3 regions of the Streptomyces afghaniensis genome follow, and region 2 is predicted to be linked to each of the others. Evidence: riboswitches for the same ligand, from Rfam matches in the RefSeq annotation. Region 2 holds a riboswitch; each other region holds the start of a gene.
The links. Region 2 has a riboswitch for cyclic di-AMP ahead of ACH4G3_RS23465 (transglycosylase SLT domain-containing protein). Riboswitches for the same ligand answer to the same signal wherever they lie in the genome.
Positions count from the first base shown of each region.

Region 1: it holds a riboswitch for cyclic di-AMP, as region 2 does, so the genes downstream of both, ACH4G3_RS24530 (C40 family peptidase) here and ACH4G3_RS23465 (transglycosylase SLT domain-containing protein) in region 2, are expected to answer to the same signal.
Region 3: it holds a riboswitch for cyclic di-AMP, as region 2 does, so the genes downstream of both, ACH4G3_RS14485 (M23 family metallopeptidase) here and ACH4G3_RS23465 (transglycosylase SLT domain-containing protein) in region 2, are expected to answer to the same signal.

Region 1 covers NZ_JBIRGJ010000006.1:444,493-454,439, forward strand. The annotation lists gene ACH4G3_RS24520 (hypothetical protein) at 54-407, shown strand; gene ACH4G3_RS24525 (SLAC1 family transporter) at 385-1,398, opposite strand; gene ACH4G3_RS24530 (C40 family peptidase) at 1,521-2,690, opposite strand; cyclic di-AMP (ydaO/yuaA leader) riboswitch at 2,699-2,873, opposite strand; gene pcrA (DNA helicase PcrA) at 3,164-5,641, shown strand; gene ACH4G3_RS24540 (M23 family metallopeptidase) at 5,694-7,229, opposite strand; gene ACH4G3_RS24545 (esterase/lipase family protein) at 7,449-8,312, opposite strand; gene ACH4G3_RS24550 (coenzyme B12-dependent isobutyryl CoA mutase small subunit) at 8,822-9,238, shown strand; gene ACH4G3_RS24555 (DUF5691 domain-containing protein) at 9,355-9,947, opposite strand, start outside.
Region 2 covers NZ_JBIRGJ010000006.1:222,420-232,366, forward strand. The annotation lists gene ACH4G3_RS23445 (polysaccharide deacetylase family protein) at 1-637, opposite strand, end outside; gene ACH4G3_RS23450 (glycosyltransferase family 2 protein) at 781-2,130, opposite strand; gene ACH4G3_RS23455 (GNAT family N-acetyltransferase) at 2,150-3,235, opposite strand; gene ACH4G3_RS23460 (HAD family hydrolase) at 3,407-4,255, shown strand; gene ACH4G3_RS23465 (transglycosylase SLT domain-containing protein) at 4,219-4,983, opposite strand; cyclic di-AMP (ydaO/yuaA leader) riboswitch at 4,987-5,156, opposite strand; gene ACH4G3_RS23470 (polyprenyl synthetase family protein) at 5,668-6,678, shown strand; gene ACH4G3_RS23475 (LolA family protein) at 6,909-8,174, shown strand; gene ACH4G3_RS23480 (ABC transporter ATP-binding protein) at 8,201-9,181, shown strand; gene ACH4G3_RS23485 (ABC transporter permease) at 9,168-9,947, shown strand, end outside.
Region 3 covers NZ_JBIRGJ010000003.1:881,348-891,294, forward strand. The annotation lists gene ACH4G3_RS14435 (PP2C family protein-serine/threonine phosphatase) at 1-327, shown strand, start outside; gene ACH4G3_RS14440 (STAS domain-containing protein) at 444-1,343, shown strand; gene ACH4G3_RS14445 (STAS domain-containing protein) at 1,340-1,753, shown strand; gene ACH4G3_RS14450 (anti-sigma regulatory factor) at 1,753-2,196, shown strand; gene ACH4G3_RS14455 (SpoIIE family protein phosphatase) at 2,196-3,266, shown strand; gene ACH4G3_RS14460 (MarR family winged helix-turn-helix transcriptional regulator) at 3,302-3,862, opposite strand; gene ACH4G3_RS14465 (GTP cyclohydrolase II) at 3,981-4,622, opposite strand; gene ACH4G3_RS14470 (MarR family winged helix-turn-helix transcriptional regulator) at 4,765-5,280, opposite strand; gene ACH4G3_RS14475 (dihydrofolate reductase family protein) at 5,399-6,544, shown strand; tRNA gene ACH4G3_RS14480 (tRNA-Met) at 6,598-6,671, shown strand; cyclic di-AMP (ydaO/yuaA leader) riboswitch at 6,969-7,125, shown strand; gene ACH4G3_RS14485 (M23 family metallopeptidase) at 7,137-8,168, shown strand; gene ACH4G3_RS14490 (aldo/keto reductase) at 8,275-9,219, shown strand; gene ACH4G3_RS14495 (PrsW family intramembrane metalloprotease) at 9,230-9,947, opposite strand, start outside.

The DNA of each region.
Region 1 (9,947 bases), 220 kb from region 2:
CCCGACGGGCCGGTGTCGGGCGGCTGTGGAGCCCCTGATTAGGCTCCGGCCTCATGGACGTACTCATCCACCTCTTCGTCGGCCTCCACATCATCGGCATCGCATCCCTCCTCGGCGGTTTCCTCACCCAGATGAAGGCGATGGGCGAGGGCACCGCCCGCTACACCCCCGCGATGCTGCACGGCGCGCTGACGATGCTGGTCACCGGTGTGATCCTGGTCGGCCTCAACCAGGCCGACGACCAGTCCGTGAACAACATCAAGATCGGCGTGAAGCTGGCCCTGCTGATCGTGATCCTCGGCCTGGTCTACGTGAAGCGGGACGACGAGCAGGTGGACAAGGGCCTGTTCGGCCTCGTCGGGGCGCTGACCACGGCGAACGTCTTCATCGCCGTGCTCTGGACCTGACCCGGCCGGGCACGGCGCAGGCCCGGGCCGAGGCGACCGTCCAGGCGGTGACCACGAGCCACGCGGCCACCGAGACCCACAGCAGTACCTCCCCCAGGCCGTCGAGCCAGGAGACGTCGAGGGCGGCGGCGACGGCCAGTGCGGCCGTCGCCGTCATGGCCCAGGTGAACACGGTCGCCCAGCGGCGGATGTCGGTGCGGGGCCGGGGCCGAAGGAACTCGGCGGCGAGCAGGACGGCGCAGCAGACCAGTGTGAGCACGAGCAGCGCGACCGTCACATGGCTCAGGGTGCCGCGGTCGTCGACGTTCCACAGGTACAGCTGCGCGCTGTCGGAGCTGATCAGCCGTGCCCCGGCCAGCGCCGAGAGCGCGAGCGCCCCGGCCACGAGCCAGTGGTCGCCGCGCCCCTCCGCCACCTGCCGCACGTCGAAACGGGCCAGGGCGAGGACGTACAGCACGAGCCCCAGCCAGAACAGCACCAGCGCCGCGTGGGCCAGCCAGGCGGCCGACTCGGCAGCGGCGAGCGTGGCGCCGAGCACGGCGAGCCCCTGTGTGGCCATGCAGCGCGTGAACACGGTCCCGGGCCTGCGCCGCTCCCCGTCCTGCGCGGGGAGGGCCAGCGGCACGGGCCAGAGCAGTACGGCCAGCACCAGCAGGGCCGCGGCCAGAGCCTGCGAGCCGGCCGCCGAGAAGCCGGTGCCCAGGACGGCCGTCGCCGCCACGGTGGTGAGGGCGGCCGCCGCCACGGTGTCCACAAGGCCCGGCACCCCCGCGTACGACCGCCACCTCGTGCCGGCCGGCAGCAGCCGCAGGGTGAAGTCCGCGGCGAGCATCAGCCAGGCCGCGCAGGCCACGCCGAGGGCGATACGGGAGAGGACGCCGTACCCCGCCAGATCCAGACCGACCGACAGGGTGCCGGTCGTCAGTACGGCGGCACTGGCGGACGGCGCGCGCTGCGCCCACCAGTCGGTGGAGGGGGAGGGGCCGGGCATGGGGCCGATGCTAGGAGGCGCCGCGCGCGATGTGAGCGGGGCACGCGCGGGCGCCTCAAAAACGCGCGAGCGCCCTCACGCGCGCGTGCCCTCAGTGATCCGCATGCCGTGACCTACGGCCCTCAGGCGGGCCGCACCACGCTGTGGATCGCCGACTCGCCGTCGTAGTAGATCGACTCCTCGCGCACGTAGGTGCCGGGCTTCGGGGCGTGGATCATCATGCCGTTGCCGATGTAGATGCCGACGTGGGTGACGTCGTCGTAGAAGAAGACCAGGTCACCGGGCTGGGCGTCGGCCAGCGGGACCGTGGTGCCGGCGTTGACCTGGTCGTAGGTCGTGCGCGGCAGGGTGACGCCCGCGGCCTTCCAGGCGGCCTGGGTGAGGCCGGAGCAGTCGTAGGAACCGGGGCCGACGGCGCCCCAGACGTACGGCTTGCCGATCTGGGCACGGGCGAAGGCGAGCGCCTTCTCGGCCTTGGTGGCGTAGGAGGAGTCGGCCGGGGCTGTCGAGGAGGACGAGCCGGAGCCGGCCGACGAGGAGCCGCTGTCCTGCTGCTGGGCGGCCTCCTCCTGCGCCTTCTGCTGCGCGGCCTGCTGCCGGGCCAGCTCGGCGGCCTTGCGGGCGGCCTCCTGCTGCTTCTCCCTCTCGATCGCCGCGAGCCGCGCCTTCTCCTCGGCGGTCAGCTTCGACAGCAGCTCGCGGGCGTCGGCGAGCTTTTGCTGGACGGTCGCCTTGGCCGTCTTCAGGTCGCCCTGCGTCTCGGTCAGCGTCTCGAGGCTCTCGGTGGCCTCCTGGCGCTTCTTCATCGTCTCGGACTGCTGGGTGACGTAGTCGTCGACCGCGACCTTCTGACGGCCGGTCATCCGGTCCATCAGCTGGGTCTGGTCGAAGTAGTCCTGCGGGGTGTCCGCGAGCAGGAACGTCGCCGTGTCCGGGGCGGAGGCGCCGGTGCGGTACTGGGCGGCGGCGAAGGAACCGAGTTCCTCCCGTGCCTCGTTGAGCTTCTGGGTGCGCTTGGCGACGTCGTCGAGAAGGGTGTCGACGCGCTTTCGCTGCTTGGTGGTCTTTTCCTTGGCCGAGTTGTACTTGTCGGTCGCCGACTCGGCCTGGCGGTACAGGTCGTCGACCTTCTTCTCGACTTCCTCGAGACTCGGCTTGCCGTCGGCCTCGGGGGCGGCGTTGGCCGACTGGGACAGCAGGGCCACGGACGTGAGGGCCGCCGTTGCGAGGGCGGGGGTCCGTATGCCTGCGACGCGCGTACCAGCGGGACGCGACTTGCGGTGCGACGCCAAGGGAGGCGACTCCTTCCATGCTCCGCCTACCGGGTTAGCTGTCGGGTTCGGGCGGGTACATCGGAAGGGTTGCCCTACGGCCGTCTCCGTGGAGGGAGTCGGGCCGATTCACCCCAGAGTTTCTCGGTTGGGTCCCCGGCTCCGGCTGCCGCTGCGGCACACCGGACTCGGCGGAGGCCGCGCGGCCCGGCGACGTTCGCCGGTGGGGGTCGTGCGGCCTGCCCGCACGGTAGCCAACTGGTGTGGCCCTTGTGAAGGTTGATGGGTGATATGCCCGATACATTTTCGTGACCTTATCCCGGAGCGTCGCCGAGAGTGACCGGTCAAGGGGGGTTGGTCACGAGTCGTCCATAATCGTGACGTCTGTAGCGGACTGTGATCATGCGGGGATGCAGGGTGACGAAGGGGTCGTTTCGGCGATGTTCTCAGGGCGGCGGCGGGCTGTCAGTGGGGCGCCCTAGACTCGGAGAGCGATGAGCAGCCTCTTTGACGACAGCTTCCTGGCGGACCTCCAGGCCCAGCGGGGCCCCGCGGACGAGCCCCCGCCGCCACCCGAGGACGATCACGTACCGGAGCCGGTTCCGGACGATCTGTTCGGCGGGAAGTTCGACGTGCCCCCGGACCGGGACGCCTATTACCGCGACGGCGCCCCGCGCCCGGTGGTGGACACCGCCGCCCTCCTGGAGGGGCTGAACGACAACCAGCGCGCCGCCGTCGTGCACTCCGGCTCCCCGCTGCTCATCGTGGCCGGCGCCGGCTCCGGCAAGACCCGCGTGCTCACGCACCGCATCGCCCACCTGCTCGCCGAGCGGGGCGTGCACCCGGGCCAGATCCTCGCGATCACCTTCACCAACAAGGCCGCGGGCGAGATGAAGGAGCGCGTCGAGCAGCTCGTCGGCCCACGGGCGAACGCGATGTGGGTGATGACCTTCCACAGCGCGTGCGTGCGCATCCTGCGGCGCGAGAGCAAGAAGCTCGGCTTCACGTCCTCCTTCTCGATCTACGACGCCGCCGACTCCAAGCGCCTGATGGCCCTGGTCTGCCGCGACCTCGACCTCGACCCCAAGCGCTTCCCGCCGAAGTCCTTCAGCGCCAAGATCAGCAACCTGAAGAACGAGCTGATCGACGAGGAGGACTTCGCCGCCCAGGCCACGGACGGCTTCGAGAAGACCCTCGCCCAGGCCTACGCGATGTACCAGTCGCGGCTGCGCGAGGCGAACGCCCTCGACTTCGACGACCTGATCATGACGACGGTCAACCTGCTGCGCGCCTTCCCGGACGTCGCCGAGCACTACCGCCGCCGCTTCCGCCACGTGCTGGTGGACGAGTACCAGGACACCAACCACGCCCAGTACGCCCTCGTGCGGGAGCTCGTCGGCACCTCCGAGCACCCCGTCGACGTACCGCCCGAGGCCGAGGTCCCGCCCGCCGAGCTGTGCGTCGTGGGTGACGCAGACCAGTCGATCTACGCCTTCCGCGGCGCGACGATCCGCAACATCCTCCAGTTCGAGGAGGACTACCCGGACGCGACGACGATCCTGCTGGAGCAGAACTACCGCTCCACCCAGACGATCCTCAGCGCGGCCAACGCGGTCATCGAGCGCAACGAGTCCCGCCGCCCCAAGAACCTGTGGACCAACGCGGGCGCGGGCGCCACGATCACCGGGTACGTCGCCGACACCGAGCACGACGAGGCGCAGTTCGTCGCCGACGAGATAGACCGCCTCACGGACGCCGGCGAGGCGAAGGCCGGCGACGTCGCGGTGTTCTACCGCACCAACGCCCAGTCCCGTGTCTTCGAAGAGATCTTCATCCGCGTCGGCCTGCCCTACAAGGTCGTCGGCGGGGTCCGCTTCTACGAGCGCAAGGAGGTCCGGGACGTCCTGGCCTACCTGCGCGTGCTGGCCAACCCGGAGGACTCGGTGCCGCTGCGCCGGATCCTCAACGTCCCCAAGCGGGGCATCGGCGACCGCGCCGAGGCGATGATCGACGCCCTCGCCCAGCGGGAGAAGATCAGCTTCCCGCAGGCGCTGAAGCGTGTGGACGAGGCGTACGGCATGGCCGCGCGCTCCACCAACGCCGTCAAGCGGTTCAACACGCTGATGGAGGACCTCCGGACGATCGTCGAGTCCGGCGCCGGACCGGCCACCGTGCTGGAGGCCGTCCTGGAACGCACCGGGTACCTCGCCGAGTTGCAGGCCTCCACCGACCCGCAGGACGAGACCCGGATCGAGAACCTCCAGGAACTCGCCGCCGTCGCCATGGAGTTCGAGCAGGAACGCGGCGAGGACGAGCAGGGGACACTGTCCGACTTCCTCGAACAGGTCGCGCTGGTCGCCGACTCCGACCAGATCCCCGACGAGGAGGACGGCGACGGCGTCATCACGCTGATGACCCTGCACACCGCCAAGGGCCTGGAGTTCCCGGTCGTCTTCCTCACCGGCATGGAGGACGGCGTCTTCCCGCACATGCGCGCCCTCGGCCAGACCAAGGAGCTGGAGGAGGAGCGGCGCCTGGCGTACGTCGGGATCACGCGCGCGCGGGAACGGCTGTATCTGACGCGGTCCACGCTGCGCAGCGCCTGGGGCCAGCCGTCGTACAACCCGCCCTCCCGCTTCCTGGAGGAGATCCCGCCGGCCTACGTGGAATGGAAGCGGACGGGAGCCACCGCGCCCGCGTCCTCCGGCCCGGTCTCCGGGGTGGCGGCCTCTCTGTCGTCGTCCCGCTCGCGTTCGTCCGCGTCGGGCGCGTCCGGTTTCGCCACGCGCCGGACCTCCGAGAAGCCGGTCGTGTCCCTGGCGGTCGGGGACCGGGTCACGCACGACCAGTTCGGGCTCGGGACCGTCGTGGCGGTGAAGGGTACGGGCGGGAACGCGGAGGCGACCATCGACTTCGGGGACACCAAGCCGAAGCGCCTGCTGCTGCGGTACGCGCCGGTGGAGAAGCTGTAGTCGGACCGGATCAGCCCCCGCCCGACGGGCGGGGGCTGCGGGCTGGGGGACGTTACGTCGGGTCGATGCCGTGGCTGCGCAGCCACGGGAGCGGGTCGATCGCCGAGCCGCCGGCCGGGCGCACCTCGAAGTGCAGATGAGGGCCGGTCGAGTTGCCGGAGTTGCCGGAGCGTGCGATCGGATCGCCCGCCTTCACGGTCGTACCGGAGGGGACCGTGTAGGTGGAGAGGTGGCAGTACCACGTCTCCGTGCCGTCCTTCGCGGTCACGATCATCATGTTGCCGTACGCGCTGTTCCACTGCGTGCGGACCGTGCCGTCGGTCGCGGCCATCACGGTCGTGCCGTACGAGACGGGGAAGTCGATGCCGGTGTGCAGGGACATCCAGTTGATGCCGGACTGGCCGTAGTAGGCGCTGAGTCCGTGCCGGGCGACCGGCAGGGCGAACTTGGGGCGCAGCCGTTCCTTGCGGGCCGCCTCCTCCGCCGCGCGCTTGCGCTCGGCCGCCTGCTGGGCCTTGAGGTCGATGCGCTCCTGCGTACGGCTGGCCCGGTCGGCGAAGTCGTCCGCGCCGGCGGCGAGGCTCTGGAGCTGCGTGTCCAGCTTGTTGTTGGCGGTGGCCGGTTTCACCGGCTGCACGTCCGCCGCGGTCGTCTGCGCCTCCGCGGCGCCGTCGTCGGTGAAGGTGCCGACGGAAGCGGCGGCGATGCCCGCGACGCCCATGACACACGCCGAGGGCACCGCGATGGTCAGCAGCGCCGAGCGCTTGGGCGGCGTACGGCGGCGGGAACGGGACCCGGCGCGCGAGGCCGCCCGTGAGCCGGCGCGCGGGCTCACCTCTTCCTGGCCGTCCAGCAGCGGGGCGACGGTGGGCAGTTCGCCGGTGGCCGGCTCGCCGCCGTCGGTGGCGGGGTCGTGGTAGGTGGCCCCGTCGGCTTCGTCGTAGGTGACCTGCTCGAACGTCGCGGTCTCGTGCTGCTCGAAGGTTTCGCCGTGCTGCTCGTACGCGTCGGGGGCCGGGGCGCCGGCGCCGTCGGTGTTCCACTGCGTGGCGTCGTAGGCACCGGTGTCGAAGGCCTGCGTGCCCCATTCCCACTGCTGGGTCTGGTCGGCCGGATTGCCGGACTGGTCGGGCTGGAGCCAGGCACCGGCGTCCCACTGCCCGGTGCTGTCCGGGGAGGTGGCCTGCGACGGGATGACCGAGAGCGGCTGCTGCGCGGCCGTCCAGGTCGTCGTGTCGTAGACGCCGGTGTCGTAGGCGGCGTGGTGCTGGGCCGCGTACGCGTCGTAGTGCGGGTTGTCCTGCGTGCCGGTGGGCCAGTGGCCGGTGTCGTACGTGCCCGTGTCGTGACCGCTGCCCGGCATGTCGCCGAAGAGGGGGTCGGTGGCGAACGTCGCGGTGGTGTGGCCGGTGGCCTCGAAACCGGTGCCGTCCGTACCGGTGGCGTCAAATCCGGTGGCGGCGTAGTCGCCGTACGTGGTGAAGTCGCCGTACTGGGCTTCCTGGGTGCCGTACGACGCGTAGTGCGCCGAGTCGGCGTCGGAAGCCGGAGCCGGGGTCATGGTCCCCGACGGGTGACGGTCGTTCACCAACTTCTCTTTCGCCTCGACAACAGGGGCTGCCAGAGCAGTGCGGCGACTGTACCCGGCGGTACGCGGGCACGACAATCTTCGGCAGGTTTCGCGCGCGCAGGAAACGGGCATTCGGCCGTGTTTTGGCGGACTGCGGGCACGGGCTTGGCCCTGTGTTCGAAGTTTGTTCGAGGTCGGTCGGTGCTTCGACGCTGTGTGCCGGCTGTATGACGAGTCTCAGGCCACCGTCAGACCATCGGTCCGGCCGGCGGACGGTTCACCCGGGCGGGCCGTGTCGAGAACCTGCCGTATCCCGTTGGCGACGGCGGGGTGCACCGGCAGGGCGAGGTGACCGATGCCGGTCACCCGCACGTTCTGCACCGTCAGATCCGGATGGTCGATGCAGGCCGTCTCCAACGGGTCCATCACGTGGTCCAGGTCGCTCCAGAAGCTGACGAAGTGCGTACGGCAGCCCGGGGCCGGCCGAGTGAGCTCCTCGAGCACCGGTGAGCCGGGGCGCATCTGGCGCACGATGGGGTGCGCGTTGGCCAGGGGCACCACCCGGGTGCCCGAGTGCGGCGTGCCGAGTGTCACGAGGGTCCGCACGCGCGTGTCGCCGCCGAGCCGCTGCACGTAGTAACGCGCGATCAGGCCGCCGAGGCTGTGACCTACGACGTCGACCTGCTGGGCTCCGGTGCGCTCGCAGACCTCCTCTATGTGGCGGCCGAGCAGCTCGGCCGCGGCGCGTATGTCGCAGGTCAGCGGCGAGTAGTTGAGGGACTCGATCTGCTGCCTGCCGTGCTGGGCGAGGCTGCGGCGCAGCAGGACGAAGACCGAGCGGTTGTCGATGAAGCCGTGCAGCAGGACGACGGGAGGCTTGGCCTCCGTGGGCAGTTGGGCGGCTCCGGCCGTGGGCAGGGCCGGGGTGGGGGTCCGCCGCTCCTGCGTGATGCCGGAGGGATAGAGGAGGAGATGCCCGGCCAGGATCGCGATCTCCAGGGCGGTGGCCTTCAGGAGTGCCAGGGAGAGTCCCGCCAGCCGGCTCGGCAGCAGACGCTGGCAGAACGGAAGAAAGGGCAGAGCAGCCCCGGTGACCTTCATGGCCGACCTCCTGTCGGCATGCGGGAGGCCAGCCGCCCCCCGTATGCCCTCGTGGAAAGCAGCGGCGAAGACGGCTGATGACTGCGTGAGCGGCGTGAGCCGCGGGGTCGGAGCGCGGCTTGTGGCGCGTGTGACGCCGGTGGTGCGACGAGGTCCCCTGTCGGTGCTGCGACGAGGTTCCCCGCTGTTGCGCCGTGTCTGCCCTGCGTGCTGTGCGTGCCCTGCGTGTCCCGCGTTCCTTCCCCGAAGTGCCGTACCGCCGCCGTGCGTGGTGGGTGGGGCGGTGGTACGGCGACCTCGTCGCGGCTCCCCTTGCGCTTGTCCCATCGTGTGATTTCCCCCTCGGTCCACACCGCGAAACTGCCGGTCGCGGGATCCTGGAGATAACGTTCGTTCACTTGCCCGGACGAATCGGGGCAGGGTGTCCGTGCGGTGCGGCGTGTACGGCAAGCGCGATATGTGCGGTACTTGTCGATACGGATGGATGTAGTCGCTTCATGGAGGCAGTGATGGGTGTGGCAGCCGGTCCGATCCGCGTGGTGGTGGCCAAGCCGGGCCTCGACGGCCACGATCGCGGAGCCAAGGTCATCGCGCGGGCCCTGCGCGACGCCGGTATGGAGGTCATCTACACCGGGCTCCACCAGACTCCCGAGCAGATCGTCGACACGGCGCTCCAGGAGGACGCCGACGCGATCGGGCTGTCCGTCCTCTCCGGCGCGCACAACACGCTCTTCGCGGCGGTGATCGACCTGCTCAAGGAGCGGGACGCGGAGGACATCCTGGTCTTCGGCGGCGGGATCATCCCCGAGGCGGACATTCCCCTGCTGAAGGAGAAGGGCGTCGCGGAGATCTTCACGCCGGGCGCGACGACGGCGTCGATCGTGGACTGGGTCCGGGCGAACGCACGCCAGCCGGCCGGGGCGTAGGCCTCCGGCGGCGGTGCCGGGGTGCGGGCCGGTGCCCCGGAGTGTCAGCGAGTCGTTCTGGTCTGCCAGGGTCGGCCTCGGTGGGTGGCTACCGGGCTCCGTGACGCGGGCCGGGGTCAGGAAGTGTTCAGCTCCTCCGCCATCGCCGCGCGCAGGCGCAACGTCGTGACCAGGCGCTGGAAGGCCTCCGCCCAGTAGCCGCCGGCGCCGGGAGACGCGTTCTCCGGCTCGTCCGGTACGGCCAGCAGACCGTCGAGGCGGGCGGCCTCGGACGGGTCCAGGCAGCGCTCCGCCAGGCCCATGACTCCGCTGAAACTCCATGGATAACTCCCCGCGTCCCGCGCGATGTTGAGCGCGTCCACCACGGCCCGGCCGAGCGGCGGCGCCCACGGCACCGCGCACACCCCGAGCAGCTGAAACGCCTCGGACAGGCCGTGCGTCGCGATGAAGCCGGCCACCCACTCGGCCCGCTCGGCCGCGTCCAGCGTGCCGAGCAGCTTGGCGCGTTCGGCCAGGGACACCGCGCCCGGGCCGCCCGCCTCCGGTGCCGAGGGCTCTCCGAGCAGCGCGCGCGACCACTCGGCGTCCCGCTGGCGGACGGCGGCCCGGCACCACGCAGCGTGCAGTTCGCCCTGCCAGTCGTCGGTGACCGGCAGTGCCACGATCTCCCGGGGTGTCCGCCCGCCCAGCCGCCGTGACCAGGTCCCGA
Region 2 (9,947 bases):
CCTCGACGTCGGCGACGGTGTGGGTACGCCGGACGATGAGCCGGGCGATGCGGTAGCGCTCGTCGCGGTCGGAGCTGAGCGCGTGCCGCACGGCGGTAGCCGTCTCGTAGCCGGCCCGGGCCGACATCGCCCGCACGCGCGGGCTGTTGTAGCCGTGCGGATAGGCGAGATGGCGGACCTCGTGCCCGAGGGCGTCCTCCAGCACGGCCTTCGACGAGCGCAGTTCGTACGCCAGGTCCGTGCCGGACAGGGTGTCGAGCTGCGCGTGCGTGACCGTGTGGCTGCCGATCTCCATGCCGTAACGTTCCAGCTCCGCCGCCCGGTCCAGGGTCATCATCGGCGCGGGCGGCAGCAGACTGCGGCCGCCCGGGGCGATGGCACCGGTGGTGAGATAGGCGGTGGCGGGCAGCGCCCGCTCGGCCAGCGCCTCGGCGGTGGGGCCGGGCAGATCGGCGAAGCCGTCGTCGAAGGTGAGCAGCACGGGCCGGGGCGGCAGGGGCGCGCGCCCGGCCAGATGGTCGGCGATCGCACTGATCGTGACGGGTGTACGGCCGCTGCGGACCACGGCGTCGAGATGCGCGGCGAACTGCTTCGGCGTAACCGTGAACTCGGCGATCCAGTCGGGCGGATCGTCCATCACCGAGTGGTACAGGAAGACGGGGATGGCCGGGGAGCCGACAGCACCCGGTGGCGCTATCGGCCCTTCACCGTCCTGCGCGCTCTTCTCCGCCCGGCCTCTGCCGTCCCCCTGGCCCTCGTCCCGCGCACGTGCCGACGTCTTCATCTCGCCCCCTCACCCCGCGTGCGCAGCGCCCGCCGCGCGCGCAGATAACCGACAGGCCCGTACACCATCCCCCGGCGCTGCAACCGCGACAGCCGCCGCGGCCACGGATGTGTCCGCGTGTCGTGGTCGCCCGGCGCCCCGCCGCCCTCCGTCTCGCGTACGGCGGTCAGCGCGCGGGCGTGGGCGAGGCCGCGGGGCAGTTTCGCGAGGAACGCCGGCAGCAGCGCGGGGCGGTTCACCAGAACGGCGGTGAGGTACGCGGTGAGTCCGGCGCCGTAGCCGTAGGCCTGGGTCTCCAGGTCCTGCCAGGTCTCCCGGTGGTGGTGCCACACCAGGGCGGACGGGGTGTAGCGCAGCCGGTGGCCCTGGGCGAGGACCCGGACGAAGCCGTAGAGGTCGTCGCCGCCCCGGGCGGCCGTGCCGGCACCGGTCGCCGGGTCGAAACCGCCGACGGAACGCAGGGCGGCCGTCCGGAAGGCCATGTTGGCACCGGAGCCGAACCGCCCCGCCGTGAAGGGGAACAGCGGCTCGTCGCCCGGCGGACGCGCCGGGTCGTACGTCCTTGGAGTGAAGCCTTTGGCGAAGCCGCCGTGGCTCTCCAGCAGTACCTGGGCCGGGGTGGTCAGCCGTGCGGGCAGGATCAGCCCGGTGCTGCACCCGAGTCCGGGGTCGGCGGCGAAGGGCGCGGTCAGCTCGGTCAGCCAGCTCGGATCGGCGACCACGTCGTCGTCCGTGAAGGCGACGACCTCTCCCCGCACGGCCGCGAGCCCCGTGTTGTGAGCGACCGCGAGGCCGGGCACCGGCTCGCGGACGTACCGCACGCGCTCGGCGTACTTCCGCTCGATCAGCTCCCGCGTCTCGCTCGTCACCGGGGCGTTGTCCACGACGACGATCTCGAACCGCGGATGGTCCTGTGCCAGCAGCGAATCCAGCGCCCGGGCCAACTGCCCGGCACGCTCCCGGGTGGCGACGACGACACTCGTGTACGGAGGCTCACCGGCCTCACGAGCCTGCCCGGGCCCGCGACCTTCCCGGGCCTCAGAACCTTCCCCGGCCCCGCCACCGTCCCCGGGCTCACCACCCCGCGCGGCCGCACACTCCGCCCGCGCCCGCGCCGCGAGCACCGCCTTCGCGTCCGCCCCCTCAGGCACCCGCCCGAGCAGCGTCCCCACCGGCCGCCCGCTCCGCCTGACCAGTACGAACACCTCGCCATGCGTCACCGGCGGGCTCCCCGGGCCCGGTCTGAGCACCGCCTCGTCACCGTCGAGGTCCAGCTCGGCGACCTGCACCGCCCCGATGTCCAGGAACCGCCGTATCTCCTCCTGCGCACGTGCTGAACGGGCCATGGGCCCTCCCCCCTCGTCGTCAGGTACGGCGCAGCCGAGCCGCGCCCTTCAGGGTCCGCGCGGCCAGCGCCGCGAGCCGTGGCCTGCCGCGGACGTAGCTGTGCACGCGGCGCGCCGGCTCGCGGCTCAGCCAGTGCAGCGCCGCGCCCGCCCCGGGGCGCGTCACCGCACCCTCGTACACGGGCAGTTCTCCCGTCTTCAGCGCGTCCTTGTACTCGGCCGCGCCCCGCCCCAGATCGAGCATGCCGATGCCCTCGGCGGCCGCCGCCTCGGCCATGCGCAGGTGCAGCACCAGACCGGGCGAGTACTTCGCGAACTCCGGGTCGTAGGCCGGGAACCAGCAGGCCAGGACCGACGCCGAGCGCAGTCCGAAGTGCGCGGCCAGCGGCCGTTGACCGGCGTACAGCACGGACAGCGTGCCGCTGCACTCCGGTGCCCGGGTCGCGGCCAGCCGCCCCACGAGCCGGGTGATCCACTCCTGGGCGAACCGGTCCCGGCGGCCGGTCCTTCGGTACTGCGCCGACTTCCACTCCATGAGCGTGCGCAGCGCGGCCGGCTCACGCTCGTCGAACACGAACCGCAGCTCGCCGACCTGCCGGCCCAGCCTGCGCTCCTTGGCCAGGGTGGTCTTCAGGAACTTCGGCGACTGGGCGCGCAGCACCGACTCGTACGTCTCGTAGCCCTTCTCCACGTCGATGACGTAGGTGGCGTGCTCCTCGGCCGCGTACCGGACGAACAGCCGCTGCTCGGCCTCCAGGTTGTCGAAGGCGAAGCTCGACAGCGAGCAGCGCCGCAGCAGTTCGCCCGTGTCCAGCCGCAGCCCCGGCCGCAGGATCGCGCCCTGCGTGTCCGAGACGCCCAGCCCGATCGCACGGCCCTGCCCCAACGGGCCCCGCTCATGGGGCAGGAAGCCGGCCGGCTCCAGCCCCTCGTACACCACCGCGACCCGTGCCTGTGGCCTCACCAGCCCGACGGCTTCGGTGAACTCCGGTTCCATGAAGGGGTTGCGCGGTGTCTCCGACGCCGCGCGCAGCGCGCGCCAGCGCTCCTTCTCCCCCTCGCCGAGCTCCCCGGGCACACCCACACGAACACGCCCACTGCTCAACCCGACCCCCCGATCAAGTCCCCCCTGGACACTTGGAAGGTACCGCCCGAGACGGCCTCGACGGTAGGTAGCGGACCATGTTGTTGCCAACTGGTGCAGAGGCCTTCAACCGGGCAATCGGTGTCCGCCGCGGGATGAAACGAAAGGGCGCACTGTCCGTATTCTCTGATCATGGCCGCACCCATCGCATATTCACTCATCGCCACCGACCTGGACGGGACGCTGCTGCGCGGCGACGACACCCTGTCCGACCGGTCCCTCGCCGCGCTCGCGCGGGTGGCGGACGCCGGTGCCCAGCACCTCGTGGTGACGGGCCGGCCGGCGCCCAGAGTGCGGCCGCTCCTGGACGACCTCGGCTGTACGGGGCTCGCGGTGTGCGGGCAGGGCGCGCAGGTGTACGACGCCGGCGCGGACCGGCTGCTGTGGTCCATCACCCTGGACCGGGAACTGGCGGAGACCGCCCTCGGCAAGATCGAGGCCGAGGTGGGGCAGGTGTACGCCGCGGTCGACCAGGACGGGGTCGACGGGCTCACGCTCATCGAGCCGGGCTACCTCATGCCGCACCCGACCCTGCCGGCGGTGCGGGTCGACCGGCGCGACGACCTGTGGGGCGCGCCCATCAGCAAGGTGCTGCTGCGCCACCCCTACCTGAGCGACGACGAGTTGGCGGCGACGGCCCGCTCGGTGGTCGGTTCACTGGCGACCGTGACGATGTCGGGGCCCGGCACGGTCGAGCTCCAGCCGTGCGGCGTCACGAAGGCGACGGGCCTGGCGCTGGCCGCCGAGCACCTGGGGCTGCGGCCGGCGGACACCGTCGCCTTCGGGGACATGCCCAACGACATCCCGATGTTCGACTGGGCCGCCCACGGCGTCGCCATGGCCAACGCCCATCCCGAACTCAAGGCCGTGGCCGACGAGATCACCCTGTCGAACGAGGACGACGGCATCGCCGTCGTCCTCGAACGGCTGCTGGGCGGGACGGCTCAGTACGGGCCGTTGACGTTGTCGATCGAGCCGTAGCGGGCCGCCGCGTAGTTGCAGGCCGCCGTGATGTTGGCGACCGGGTCGTACGGGTCGAAGGAGGTGCCGGGCACGTGGTAGGCGGCGAAGGTCGGGTCGATGACCTGGAGCAGACCCTTGGACGGGGTGCCCTTGGCGGCGTTCGAGTCCCAGTTGTTGATCGCCAGGGGGTTGCCGGACGACTCCCGCATGATGTTGCGGTAGATGCCGTCGTACGAGCCCGGGATCCCCTTCTGCGCCATGACGTCCAGCGCCTCGCGGATCCAGCCGTCCAGGTTGTTCGCGTAGGTCTTCGCGGAGGCCTGGGTGGCCTGGGCGACGCCGCCGGCCGGCTTGGCGGGGGCCGAGGACTTGGTGGCCGTCTTCTTCACGGCGTCCGTCTTGGCCGTCTTCACCTTCAGCTTCAGACCCGGGTGGATCAGCTTCGGGTCGTCGCCGACGGCGGCGCGGTTGTCCTTGTAGAGCTGCTTCCAGCCGCCCGACACGTCGAATTTGTCCGCGATGCGGGCGAGCGAGTCGCCCTTGGTGACGGTGTACGTGACGGACTTGGAGGTCTTGGCCTGCGGCACGGACTGCGCGACGGCGGATGCGCTCTGGGCCGGCTGGGCGGCGCCGGCCTGCGTCGCGCCGAGCAGCGGGAGGGTGAGTGCCGCTCCGCCGGTGCCGACGGCTGCGACACGGCGGGTGAGCTGGCTGCTTCTGGGGCGACGGTGCTTGCCTCGGGGCATGGCGATGTTCCTCTCCGGCGCCTGCGAGGTGAGCTGTCGGGTTCGGGCCGGGAGGTGCCCGGCCGCCTACGGCGCTGTGTGCCGTACGCGGCTTCACCCCGAGCCGTTCCGCTGCGCGGACCGGCGACTTACCTGGGTCCCCCGCTCCTGCCCTGCGTGAGTGAGTCGGATGGTGTGGGGCGTCCGGGCGGCGGCAGGATTCGGCGTCCGCCGGACAGGCCCGGAACGTATGCGAGAGCACATGTCGGGAACAAGCACCGGAGTCACATCTCGAGCGGTTGACCTTGGTCAGAGGCTTATGAGGCGCTTGATCCTTTGCTGAAGCCAAGGCTCAACTTGCGTGCGGCGGAAGGAGGTACGGGTCGGTGCCGGAGTGGGATGTCACAGGGGATAACGTGATTCAACTCACTGATCACGAGTCCGTGGGGCAATTTGCACCAAGGGGAATTCGCTTATCCATCACGGCAAATCGTGCATACGTCACTACCTCCTGGTAAGTCGATAAATGTCTGCTCTTATGAGCTGATCAAAAACATGGCGGTCGTGATCGGATACCACCCGGCCTGTAACCCTGGGCGCTGGTGGTGATCGAAACGTGACCGGATACGCTGACTCGAGTGATGGCAGCGACCTATCGACAAACCGCGTGATCACCGGCAGACACCAGCAGACAGGAGACCCCTCGTGACCGACGTCGGGCCGTTCGGGCTGAGCGTGCGGGACCAGGCTCTGGAAGCCGATGTCCAGGCCGGATTGGCGGCTGTCGAGGAAGGCTTGCTCGAGGCCACCAAGAGTGAGGTGCCCTTCATCACGGAGGCCGCCCAGCACCTGGTCCGGGCCGGCGGCAAGCGGTTCCGTCCGCTGCTCGTGATGCTCTCGGCCCAGTTCGGCGACCGGTACGCGCCCGGGATCGTGCCGTCGGCCGTCGTCGTGGAGTTGACCCACCTCGCCACGCTGTACCACGACGACGTGATGGACGAGGCCACCGTGCGGCGCGGGGTGGCGAGCGCGAACGCCCGCTGGGGCAACTCCGTCGCGGTCCTCACCGGTGACTTCCTCTTCGCCCGCGCCTCGCACATCCTGGCCGACCTCGGCCCGGAGGCGGTGCGGGTGCAGGCCGAGGCGTTCGAGCGGCTGGTGACCGGGCAGATCCTGGAGACGGCCGGACCGCAGGACGGCCGCGACCCGGTCGAGCACTACCTGGACGTGCTGGGCGGCAAGACCGGCTCGCTGGTGGCGGTGTCCTGCCGGTTCGGCGCCATGATGTCCGGCGCCGACGAGACGGTCGTGGACGTGCTGACCCAGTACGGCGAGCGGCTCGGCGTCGCCTTCCAGCTCGCGGACGACGTCCTGGACATCGCCTCCGACTCCCACGAGTCCGGCAAGACCCCCGGCACCGACCTGCGCGAGGGCATCCCCACGCTGCCGGTGCTGCGGCTGCGTGAGCGTGCGGCCCGGCTCGGGCTCGCGGACGACATCGCCCTGTGCGAGCTGCTGGACTCCGACCTCACCGACGACGACCGGCACGCCGAGGCCCTGCGCCTGCTGCGGGCCCACCCGGCGCTGGAGCAGGCCCGGCGGGACACCGTCCGCTACGCCCAGGACGCCCGCTCGGCGCTGGCACCGCTGCCCGAGTGCGCCGCGAAGACGGCGCTGGTGGAGCTGTCCGACGCCGTGGTGCACCGGGCCGGCTAGCGCGTTTTCCCCCACGACCCCTACGGGTCGGGGGAGAAGCAGCCCTCTCGTGTCATACCGGAGCAGTACGTGGAGTTGAGCCCGGGGTCTGACGTATCTCGCCGGCCGATTTGGTCAGATAGTCACCACGGAAAACACCACTCCTCACCAGTTCGGGTGAGAATGGCGGCTCAGGGACGAGTGCGTGCACGACACGGACAGCCGCCGCCGATCACGGAGGTAGGGCACACATGGCACCGTACGCATCCGACGACAGCACGACCGCCGGGGAGGTCGACGAGCAGCGCTCCGGGCGGCGCAAAGCCGCGCGGTACATCGTCCCGGTCACGGTGGTGGGGGTGGCGGCCGCGACGATCGGGCTGGTCCCCGCACTCGCCGACTCCGGTGACCCCGACCTCCCGAAGATCACCGCACAGCAGCTCATCGAGAAGATCGCCAAGTCGGACGTCCAGCAGCTGTCCGGCACCGTGAAGATCAGCACCGACCTCGGCCTGCCGGACCTCGGCGGGCTGGAGAGCAGCCTGATGTCCGGTGCCGCGGGCCAGGGCGAGGGCGGCTCCTCCGCCGACCCGACGGCCAAGCTCACGGAACTGGCCTCCGGCACGCACACCCTGCGCGTCGCGGCCGACGGCCCGGACAAGCAGAAGCTGTCGCTGCTGGAGAACGCCGCCGAGTACAGCATCGTCCACAACGGCAAGGACGTCTGGGGCTACGACAGCAAGTCGAACGAGGTCTACCACGGCACCGCCTCCGACAGCCCGGAGCGCGGGAAGGACCAGCAGCCGCCTGCCACGCCCAAGGACTTCGCCGAGGAGGCCCTGAAGGCCACCGACGACACGACCTCCGTCACGGTGGACGGCACCGCCCAGGTCGCCGGCCGGGACGCCTACAAGCTGGTCATCAAGCCCAAGCAGTCCGGCTCGACCGTCGGCGCGGTCACCGTGGCCGTGGACGCGAAGACCGGCATGCCGCTGAAGTTCACGCTGACCCCGGCGAGCGGCGGCGCCGCCGTCGTCGACGCGGGCTTCACCCAGGTCAGCTTCGCCAAGCCGGCCGCGTCGACCTTCGACTTCACCCCGCCCAAGGGCGCGAAGGTCACCGAGGAGAAGGACGCCGCCAAGGACTTCGGCAAGGGCTCCCACAAGGGCTCCGAGAAGGACTTCGGCAAGGGCTTCGAGAAGGGCGGGGCGCGCGAGCACGCCCCCAAGGCCGGGGAGCACCCCGGCAAGGGCCTCGACGGCATGAAGACCATCGGCGAGGGCTGGAGCTCCATAGCCACCTTCGACACCGGCGGCGAGGGCATGCCCTCGGGCAAGGCCGGCGGCGAGTTCGGCGGCTTCATCGACTCGCTCGGCGACAAGGTCACCGGCAAGTTCGGCTCGGGCACGGTCTTCTCCACCCGCCTGGTCAACGCACTGATCACGGACGACGGCAAGGTCTACGTGGGCATGGTCACCAAGGACGCGCTCGTCAAGGCGGCCGACGCCGGGAAGTAAGCCCTCTCGAGAGAACGAGGAAGCCGATGGGCGAACTGTCCGCAGCGGAGCCGGACGGCGCGCGGGCCGAGGACGTGGAACCGGTCATCGCCACCCGCGCGCTCACCAAGCGCTACCGCGGCGGACAGCTCGCCGTCGACGGCCTCGACCTGACCGTCCCGGCGGGCAGCGTCTTCGGCTTCCTCGGCCCCAACGGCTCCGGCAAGACCACCACCATCCGCATGCTGATGGGCCTCATCGAGCCCACCTCCGGCACGGCAACGGTGCTCGGGCAGCCCATGCCCCGGGCCACCCGCGCCGTGCTGCCGCACGTCGGCGCCCTCATCGAGGGCCCCGCCCTGTACGGCTTCCTCTCCGGCCGCGACAACCTCATCCGGTACGACTCCGCCGACCCGGCCGCCGATCCGCGCACCCGGAAGGCCCGGGTCGCCGCCGCGCTGGACCGGGTGGGCCTGACGGCCGCCGCGGGCAAGAAGGCCAAGGCGTACTCGCTGGGCATGAAACAGCGCCTGGGCCTCGCGGCCGCGCTGCTCCAGCCGCGCCGGCTGCTCGTGCTCGACGAGCCGACCAACGGCCTCGACCCGCAGGGCATGCGCGAGATCCGCACCCTCATAAGGGAGTTGGCTTCGGACGGTACGACCGTCTTCCTCTCCTCCCACCTGCTCGACGAGATCGAGCAGGTCTGCACGCACGCGGCCGTGATGACGCAGGGCCGTCTGATCACCCAGGGCCCGGTCGCCGAGCTGTCCGCCGGGGCGCGCGGCCGGCTGGTGGTGACCACGCCCGACCCGGTGGAGGCGGCCCGGGTGCTGAAGGAGCAGGGCGTCGGCGACGTCGTCGTCACGGACGACCGGGTGACCGGCGAACCACCGGACCGCGACCTCGCAGAGGTGAACGCCGCGCTGGTCACGGCCGGTGTGCGCGTCCGCGGCCTCACGGTCGAACGGGCCTCGCTGGAGGACGCGTTCGTGGCGCTGACCGGGGAGGGTTTCGATGTCGCAGGCTGAAGTCGTGGAGACCGTACGGCCGGTGAGCCCGCTGTGGACCTTCGGGCTGCTGCGCAGCGAGCTCACCACCACCTTCCGGCGCTGGCGCACCCTCGCGCTGCTGGCCGTGCTGGCGGGCGTGCCCGTCCTGGTCGGCATCGCCGTCAAGATGGAGACGAGTGACGGTTCGTCACCGGGCGGCGGTGGCGGCGGGGGTCCGGCGTTCATCTCGCAGATCACCAACAACGGCCTGTTCCTCGTCTTCACCGCGCTGGCCGCCACCCTCCCGTTCTTCCTGCCGATGGCGATCGGTGTCGTCGCGGGCGACTCGATCGCCGGTGAGTCGAACGCCGGCACGCTCCGCTACCTGCTCGTCGCCCCGGCCGGCCGCAGCCGCCTGCTGCTCACGAAGTACGCGACCGTCGTCATCTTCTGCCTGGCCGCCACCCTCGTCGTGGCCGTCTCGGCGTTGACCGTCGGCGCGCTGCTGTTCCCGCTCGGCGACCTGACGACGATCTCCGGCACGCAGATCAGCTTCGCCGAGGGCCTGGGCAGAGCCCTGCTGATCGCCCTGGCCGTCGCCGCGTCACTGATCGGCATCGCGGCGCTCGGGCTGTTCGTCTCGACGCTCACGGGCAGCGGCATCGCGGCGATGGCGACCACCGTCGGCCTGCTGATCACGGTCCAGATCCTCGACCAGATCCCGCAACTGCACGCCCTCCAGCCGTACTTCTTCTCGCACTACTGGCTGTCCTTCGCCGACCTCATGCGCGAACCCGTCTACTGG
Region 3 (9,947 bases), on a different contig from region 2:
GACGCCCAGCTGCCGCTCGGCATGTTCGAGGAGACCGACTACGTGGCCCAGGAGTTCGCCGTCGAGCCCGGTGACCGGCTGGTCTTCGTCAGCGACGGGGTGTACGACGTCGCCTCCCCGGGCGGAGAGGCGTACGGCGACGCCGCCCTGGCCCGGGCGATCCAGTCGACCCGGCTGCTCCCGGCCGCCGAGGTGCCCCGGGCCGTCCTGCGCGAACTGTCCGGCCATCGCGGCAGACCCGTCCCGGACGACGACGCCCTGGTGGTGTGCCTGGACTGGCGTGGGCGGGAGGGGCCGGGGAAGGCGGAGGTCAGGGGGTGTGGGTGAGCGGCTGTTTGGCGGAGCGGTACGCCGGCCCTAATGTTTGTCACATGGCAAGTAATGGCTGAGGTTTCACAGCGCGGCCTCGGTCCGGCCCGTGCGAGGGAGCGATGCAAGTGTCGGTGTCGGTATCGGAAGAGAACGCGGAACAAGAGCCGCCCGCACAGCAGGTGAGTGCCTTTCTCGAACGGCGCCGGGAGCAGATCGCCCAACGGTGGGCGGACGCCGCGCTGTTCCGCACGGTCTTCACCGTGTCCCGCGACGAGGCGGTGGAGGCGGGCAGGTCCGTGGCGGCGGCGCTGGCCGCGGTGGCGGCCGCCGGGCGGCTGGACGACATCCGGGCCTCCGGATTCGCGGCGGTGCGCGACCAGTTGGGGCGGATGGCGGCCTCCCGCGGCCGCATGGGCATCGACGCGGTCGGGCTCGCCGACGAGGTGGCAGCCCTGCGCGAACCGGTGACCGACCTGCTGCGCGCCGAGTTCCCGGACCCCTGCGCCCCCGAGGCCCAGGAGTGTGTGCTGGCCCTCACGGTGCTCATGGGCACGCTGCGTCTGGTCGTACTGGAGACGACGGTCAGCGCGGGCGAGGAGGTGATCGCACGGCAGCGCGAGCAACTGCACGAAGTGGCCACCCCGGTGATCAAACTCTGGGACAGCACCGTCGCCGTACCGCTGATCGGCACGCTGGACAGCGCGCGCAGCCAGGTGGTCATGGAGAGCCTGCTGGACGCGATCGTCGCCGAGCGCGCCCGGTTCGCCATCCTCGACATCACCGGCGTGCCCACTGTCGACTCGCTGGTCGCCCAGCACCTGATGAAGACGGTGGCCGCGGCCCGGCTGATGGGCGCCGAGTGCATCGTCTCCGGCATCCGGCCGGCGATCGCGCAGACCATCGTCCAGCTGGGCATCGACCTCGGTACGGTGCTCACCCGCGCGAGCCTGGCGGACGCCCTGGCCTACGCGCTCAGCCGGCAGGGCGTCGAGATCGCGCCGCTGCGGGCGGCCGACGCGGGCGCCCGATGACCGGCCCCTCGGGGAACGTCCCCTCGGGCGGGCACGGCTTCACGGTCCCGGTCCTCCGGCTGGGCGACATCCTGCTGGTCACCCTCCAGGGGGAACTGCACGACGGGATGGCCGAGCAACTCCAGCAGGACATCACCGACCGGATCGCGCACACCCGGGTGACCGGCGTGGTCATCGACATCTCCGGCGTGGACATCGTCGACTCCTTCCTGGGGCGGGTCCTCGCCGAGATCGCCGCCGGAGCCGGACTGCTGGCCGCCCGTACGGTGCTGGCCGGGATGCGCCCCGCGGTGGCGATCACCCTGGTCGAGCTGGGGCTCACCCTGCCCGGACTGCGGACGGCCCTGGACGCCGAACGCGCGATGGAGCTGCTCACCGCGGGTGAGCGGCAGGGCGAGGGGAGTCCGTGATGCGGGCGTCCCGCCATGCCGCCCCGGCCAGCCTGCCGATCGGCTCGGACGCCGACCTGGCCTGGGTACGGCAGCAGGTCCGGCAGGCCGCCGCCGAGCTCGGTTTCGGTCTGGTGCAGCAGACCAAGCTCGTCACCGCCGCCAGCGAGCTGGCCCGCAACACCCTCGTCCACGGCGGCGGTGGCCATGTGGAGATCACCCCGCTGGACGCCGGGCCGTCGCCCGGCCTGCGACTGGCCTTCGTCGACGCCGGGCCCGGCATCCGCGATCTGGACCAGGCGATGACCGACGGCTACACCAGCGGCGGGGGGCTCGGACTCGGCCTGAGCGGGGCCAAGCGGCTGGTCCAGGAGTTCGACGTGGACAGCCGGCCCGGTGAGGGGACCACCGTCACCGTCACCGCCTGGGCGACGGTCGTGCCGCCGGCCCGGCCGGGGGCGTGATGAGCAGGGTGTGGGACGTGCCGGTCGACGACTCGACCCGGGTGCGGGACGTCCGGGTCGCGGCCGAGGCGGCCGGCGCCTGCGCCGGGCTCGGCCCGGACCGCATCGCGACCGCCGCGCTCGTGGCGACGGAGCTGGCGACCAACCTGGTGCGGCACGCGGACGGCGGATACGTCCTCATCAACCTCGTCGAGCGCGCACCCGCCGACGGCCGGCGCCTGTCCGTGCAGCTCGTCGCGCTCGACCACGGCCCGGGCATCCCGGACGTCGCGGCGGCGCTGCGCGACGGCTACACCACCGCGGCTTCCCTCGGCGCCGGCCTCGGCACGTGCCGGCGCATAGCGAACGACTTCGACCTGCACAGCCTCCCCGGCCGGGGCACCGCGGTCATGGCCCGTATCGACCACGAACCCCCCGCCGACCGGTACCGGACGCCCCCGCGGGGCCCCCACGCCGGTGGCGTCAACGTCCCCCTCAGCCGGGCCGAGTACTCCGGCGACGCCTGGAGCCGGGTCTGCGCCGGCGACCGCCACACCCTCCTGCTCGCCGACGGGCTCGGCCACGGACCCAAGGCGGCCGAGGCGTCCGGCGCGGCCGTGGACGCGCTGCGCGACGTTGCCGACCGGCCGCCCGTCGAGATGCTGCGGCATCTGGGCCGGATCCTGCGCCGCACCCGGGGCGCGGCCGTCGCCGTGGCCCAACTGGATCTGGGATCCGGGCGGTTGCACTTCGCCGGGATCGGCAACGTCGGCGCCCGGCTGCGCACCGACGGCACCTGGAAGGCGATGCTGTCCCAGCCCGGCATCGTGGGCGCGCAGGCCCCGGCCACCGTGACCGTGCAGCGGGAGCCGTGGCAGGACGACAGCCTGCTCGTCCTGCACAGCGACGGCCTGCCCGGCCGCTGGACGCCACCCGACGACCCCGTGCTCCTCGGCTGCGACCCGGCGGTGGTGGCCGCGGTGGTCCTCCGCGACGCGGGCAGCGCGGCTCGCCCGGTGCGGGACGACACGTGTGTGGCGGTGCTGGGCGGCGGTGGGAGCGGCGGGAGCCGGCACGGCTCGGGGGGCTGAGGGGCGGACCCGCCCCTGTTTGCGGCGCTACGGCGTTACGGCCCATCGGGCGGGTCGGTCTCACCGGTAGGGCCGGCCGCGTCGGGCCCGGCGTCCCGCTCGGCCCCGTCGACGCGCGGGATCCCCGGGCCCCGTGCCGCCAGAAACCCCCGCAACCCCCGGCTCAGCGCCACCCGTTCCGCCGGTTCCATCGCCGCCAGCGCCGTGGCCAGGGCCCGCGCCCGGCGCCCGGCGACGTCGCCCAGGACGTGCTGCCCGTGCGCGGTGAGCCATAGCTGTACCTCGCGGCGGGTGTCCGGGTGCGGGGCGCGTTCCAGGAGGCCGGCCGCCGCCAGGCGGTCGCAGAGGCGGCTGGCTGTGGGGAGGCCGATGTCCAGCCGGTCCGCCAGGGCCGTCAGGTTCAGGCCGGGCGCCGCCTCCAGGGCGCGCAGCGCCCGCAGCTGGTGCAGGGACAGCCGCAGGGACGCGTCCTGGGCGGCGACCGACCACAGGGCCGTCAGACTCTCCACGGCGTCGGCGATCTGTGCCGCGACGGCCTCCGGGCCATCACCCGGTCTCCTCGCCCGGGGATCGCCGGGGCCGTCGAGATCGGTCACGAAACGGTCACTTTCCATAAGCTCCGGGTACTGCCGAGGTCGCCCTCTTTCAAAAGGCTGTACCCGATGAGCCGAGGGGCAAGCCGCCCCGTTCGAGCACCCGGCCGGGCCGGGGGGCTCAGACCGCGCTGAGCCCCGTCAGCGCGGCGAGCGGCAGCGTGTGCTGGGTCTGGAGGACCTTCGCGCGCAGGTACCGGACGTTGTGCGCGGTGGTGAAGACGCCCGTGGGGACGCGGTCGCGGACGCCCACGCCCAGGTCGCGCAGCTGAGCGGCCTTGTCGGGGTTGTTGGAGAGCAGGTCCAGCTCGCCGACGCCGAGGGCCCGGAGCATCTGGGCCGCCGCCGTGTAGTCGCGGGCGTCCTCCGGCAGCCCCAGGGCCGCGTTCGCCTCGTAGGTGTCGAGGCCCTCGTCCTGGAGGGCGTAGGCGTCGAGCTTGTTGTAGAGGCCGATGCCCCGGCCCTCCTGGCGGAGGTAGAGGAGCACGCCGCCGCGCTCGGCTATGCGCTCGACGGCCTCGCGCAGCTGCGGGCCGCAGTCGCAGCGGGCCGAGCCGAACACGTCCCCGGTCAGGCACTCGGAGTGCAGCCGCACCAGCGGAACCGGGCCGGGCTCGCCCAGGACGACGGCCACGTGTTCCTGGCCGTCGGCCAGGCCGTGGAAGGTGACGACTTCGGCGTCGACCTCGTAACCGTCGTGGAAGCGCAGCGGGACCCGGACGCGGGAGCGCGGGGTGGCGAGGACAGCGGGGGTGTCGGGCATGCGGGGCCTCCGGGTTCCGTTCCTGTTCGGCTGCACAGCCGTCGGCTTGCAGGCTGCTTCAGATTTGAAGCAGATCCACGTCCGGAACCCTACCCTTGCTTTAAATTTGAAGCAATGAGATCGGGGTGCGGTGTGAGGTGGGTCACGAACAGGCCGAGGAGGACCTCCGTCGCCACGGCACGTCGTCCGACGCCGGCCGCGTCCCGTCCTCCTGGAGCCCCTGCGCGATCGCCGTGGAGATCTCCTCCAGCTGCCCCACCTGCTCCTCGCTGAGCCGGTCGAACAGGAAGCTCCGCACGGTCTCGACATGCCCGGGCGCCGCCCGGTCCAGTACGGCGAACCCGTCGTCCGTCAGGGCCGCGATGCTGCCCCGCTTGTCGTACCGGCAGGCCTCGCGCCGCAGCATGCCGTCCTTCTCCAGCCGCGTCACCGCGTACGTCAGCCGACTGCGCGTGATCTTCAGCCGCTCGGCGAGATCGGTCATGCGCAGCCGCCGCTCCGGGGACTCCGACAGGACCGAGAGGATGGAGTAGTACAGGTGCGGCATGCCGGCGTCCTGCTGGAGCTGCCGGTCGATCGCGTCCTCCAGGAGCAAGGAGGCGGCGATGTACGCGCGCCAGGCGCGTTGCTCCTCAGGGGTGAGCCAGCGAGTCGTCATGCCGCCAGTGTAGGTTTGTTTCAAACTTGAACCAAGACCGCCCGTCAGTCCGCCGTTTTCAGCCGATCTCAGTCCGCCGATTTCTCAGTCGCCCGTTTTCCACGAGCCGGGAGCGTCGATGCCCCATCCGTACGTCCTGCTGTCCGCCGCCGTCTCCCTCGACGGCTACCTGGACGACACCGGCCCCGAGCGCCTGCTCCTGTCCAGCCCGGCCGACTTCGACCGGGTCGACGAGGTCCGGGCGTCCGTCGACGCGATCCTGATCGGCGCCGGCACCGTCCGCGCCGACAACCCGCGCCTGCTGGTCAACTCACCCGAGCGGCGAGCCGCCCGGACCGCGGCCGGCCTGCCGGAGTACCCCCTCAAGGTCACGGTCAGCGGCTCCGGCGACCTCGATCCGGCGGCACGGTTCTGGCACACCGGCGGCGAGAAGGTCCTCTACACCACCGACCAGGGTGCCGAACGCGCCCGTGCCCTCGGCCTCGCCACCGATGCCACCGACGTCGTCCCGCTCGGCGCCGGCCTCGACTGGCGGCGGCTCCTCACCCACCTGCACGACGTCCGGGGCGTACGACGGCTCATGGTCGAGGGCGGCGGCCTGATCCACACCCAGCTCCTCACCCAGGGCCTGGCCGACGAACTCCAGCTGGTCCTCGCCCCGCTCTTCGTGGGCGACCCCGGGGCGCCCCGCCTCTTCGGCCCCGGCGGCTACCAGTCCGGCCGGCTCCGGCTGCTGGAGACCCGGCGGATCGAGGACGTGGTCCTGATGCGCTACGAGCCGACCGCCCCGGGCACCGGCCCCCTCCCCGCCGCCGCCGACCACCACTGGCTGGCCCTCGCCTGCGAACTGGCGGCACAGTGCCCGCCGTCGGACACGGCGTTCAGTGTCGGCGCGGTGGTGGTCGCGGCCGACGGCACGGAACTGGCCCGCGGCCACTCCCGCGAGGGCGGCGACCCGCTCGTGCACGCCGAGGAGGCGGCCCTGGCCAAGCTCGACCCGGCCGGCCCCGGGCTCGCCGGCGCGACGGTCTACAGCAGCCTGGAGCCCTGCGCCCGCCGGGCCTCCCGCCCCGCACCCTGCGCCCGGCTGATCCTCGACGCGGGCGTACGGCGTGTGGTCACGGCCTGGCGCGAGCCGGACACCTTCGTGGCGGGCGCCGACGGCAGCGGCGTCCTGGCGGCCGGTGGAGTCGAGGTCGTCGTCCTCCCGGAGCACGAGGAGCAGGCCAAGGCACCGAACCGACACCTGCTGAGCCGCCGCTGAGCACCGGTGTGCGCGAGCGGTCCCGCGGATGGCGTACACTGGAGTCACAACGACGCGGGGTGGAGCAGCTCGGTAGCTCGCTGGGCTCATAACCCAGAGGTCGCAGGTTCAAATCCTGTCCCCGCTACTGAAGGCCGAGGGCCGGAATCCGAAAGGGTTCCGGCCCTCGGTGTTTTCCGCGTTTCCCTGGGCTCGCCATTACTGTCGGTGAGTGAATCGCGCCGCTGCGCATCACAACTGACACACCGTCAAAACCCGTGAGTCACTTGGGTGGCGGTCAACTCGTCCGTTTTAGGCTGGTCATGGCAGGTTGGTCCGCGCGAAAAAGGTTAATGATCAAGAGGAACCGCTGGAATACCCACCGCGCGTCTATTAACGTTCGATAACGCAGCGCGGTCGTCCCAGCCGTCACAGAAGGCGGCTCCGTGCGCACGCGCCGAATCCCGAAAGGGAACCGGGGAACCACCACTTGGGGTGAATCGAGCGGATGCCGCCGTGGAAGCACGGCCGGTATACGCGCGTAGGAGACCTTCCTGCTCCGAACCCGTCAGCTAACCCGGTAGGCGAGAAGGAAGGAAAGGAGTACGCCCACGTGGCGTCCAACCGGCCTGCCCCCGCGGCCCCGTCCGCGCCGAACCAGCGCGACACCGAGACCTTCGGCTACGGCGGTCACCGCACCGACGAGGGCCCGTTCCAGGAATGGAACCCCACCGCGGAGTCCATCCGCCCCATCCGTGGCCGGCATCGCGTCACCAAGCAGCGCGGCGGAGGGCTCGCCCGCAGCTCCACCGTCCTGGGCGTCGGCGTCATAGCCGCCGTGGGCGCGGGCGGCATGGCCAGCGCCCAGACCGGCAAGCCGCCGGTGTCGATCTCCGTTCCGGACCTGCCCTCGGTGGGTTCCCTCATTTCGGACGACGACACCCCCGAGGGCTCCGCCACCCCGCTCAGCGACCTCGCCACGGCGTCCGCCGACACCGAGCAGGGCACCTCCGGCGCCGGTGAGGCGCTGCGCGCCCGGATCATGGCGCAGGTCGAGCACCAGCAGGAACAGATCGAGACCAAGGCCGCGCAGGACGCCGCCGAAGCCGCCCAGAAGGCGGCCGCGGAGGCCGCTGCCAAGGCCGAGAAGGAAGCCAAGGCCAAGGCCGCCGAAGCCAAGAGGAAGGCGGAGGAGGAGGCCCGGAAGAAGGCCGAGGCCGAGCGGCTCGCCGCCCTCGCCAAGCAGTACACACTGCCGACCTCCTCGTACACCCTCACCTCGACCTTCGGCCAGGCCGGCGCCTACTGGTCCTCCGGCTACCACACCGGCCTCGACTTCGCCGCACCCACGGGCACGCCGATCAAGGCGGTGCACAGCGGCACCATCACCGAGGCCGGCTGGAACGGCTCGTACGGCTACAAGACGGTCCTGACCCTCGATGACGGCACGGAGATCTGGTACGCGCACCAGTCGTCCATCGGCGTCAGCGTCGGCCAGAAGGTCAGCACGGGTGACGTCATCGGACGCGTGGGCGCGACCGGCAACGTCACCGGGGCGCACCTGCACCTCGAGGTCCACACCGGCGGTTCCAGCAACGGCATCGACCCGCTGGCCTGGCTGCGGGGCAAGGGCCTGAACGTCTGAGCGCCGGCGTTCCAGGTCTCGTGCGGGGGCTTCGTCCGGGGGCGTTTACGGGAGTTTTGCGTCCGCTGCGGAATGAGCCTCCGCCGCACGGCCGTTGACACAGAGCATGACTTCTCTTCGCAAGCTCGGCTCCTCCGACCTCGAGGTCTTCCCGCTCGCCCTCGGCGGCAACGTCTTCGGCTGGACCGCCGACGAGGCGCAGTCGTTCGCCGTCCTGGACGCGTACACCGCCGCCGGCGGCAACTTCGTCGACACCGCCGACGTCTACTCGGCGTGGGCGGAAGGCAACCAGGGAGGCGAGTCCGAGACCGTCCTCGGCAAGTGGCTGACGTCGCGCGGCAACCGCGCGGACGTCGTCGTCGCCACGAAGGTCAGCCAGCACCCCGAGTTCCAGGGCCTGTCCGCCGCCAACATCAAGGCCGCCGCCGACGCCTCCCTGCGGCGCCTCGGCACCGACTACATCGACCTGTACTACACCCACTACGACAAGCCCGACGTGCCGGTGGAGGAGATCATCGGCGCGCTCGACGAACTCGTGAAGGCCGGGAAGGTGCGGCACATCGCCGCCTCCAACATCTCCGCCGAGCGGCTGCGGACCTCCCTGGAGTTCTCCGACCGGGAGGGGCTCGCCCGGTACGTGGCCCTCCAGCCCCACTACAACCTGGTCTCCCGCGACACCTACGAGGGCGAGCTCCAGGACCTCGCCGAGCGGACCGGCCTGGCGGCCGTCCCGTACTACGCGCTCGCGTCGGGCTTCCTGACCGGCAAGTACCGGCCCGGTACGAGCGTCGACAGCGCGCGGGCGGGCGGTGCCGCCCAGCACCTGGAGACCGAGCGGGGCCGCCGGGTCCTCGACGCCCTCGACGAGGTGGCCGCGGCCCACGACGTCCCCGTCGCCACGGTCGCCCTCGCCTGGCTCGCGGCCCGGCCGACGGTGGCGGCGCCGATCGCCTCCGCGCGGACGGTGGAGCAGCTGCCCGCGCTGATCGGGGTCGGGGAGCTGACGCTGACGGAGGCGGAGCTCGCGCGGCTCACGGAGGCTTCGGCCTGAGCGGTTCCTGCTACGACCGGTACGGATTGCCGGCAGGGTACGGCGCCGGCGTCGCCGGACAGCCGTACCCGTATGCCCCGTACACCGGCCAGGGCGGGGCCACCACCGGTACCGGAGGGGCCGTGACCCGCGCGGCGTACTCCAGCGCGGGGCGGGCCGCCTCCCGGCGCCGCCACAGTTCGTCCAGCAGTTCCCGTTCCCGTACGACGAAGTCGGCACCGGCGCGGCCGCGGCGGCCCCGGTGCCTCAGGAACGCCAGGGACGTCGCACAGGCCTCGTACCGCGCGACCTCCCGCGCCGCCGCCCGGCCCGCGTGGCGGCGGGCGTACTGGCGGGCGATCCGCCGCGCCCGCATCGAGCCGAGGGCGTACGGCTCCACCGGGGACAGCCACCCGGCCACGGCGTAGGCGGGCAGCTCCGCCCGTACGGTCCTCAGCTCCCGCTGCCGTGTCCAGATCACCAGCCACGTCAGCAGCCCGAAGATGGGCACCATGAACGCCGCGTACACGGCGAAGAACCCGTACTCGCCGAACGCCGACGAGCCGTTCCACATCGCGTGCATGCCCATCGCGAGCAGCAGCCCGGAGAGCGGGAAGGCGACGCGGCGGACGTGCTGGCGGTCCGCCGCGAGCGCGGAGATGCCGAAGCCGATGCCGGTGAGAACGGTGAACAGCGGGTGCGCGAACGGCGACATGATGATGCGCACGAAGAAGGTCGCCGCCGTGACG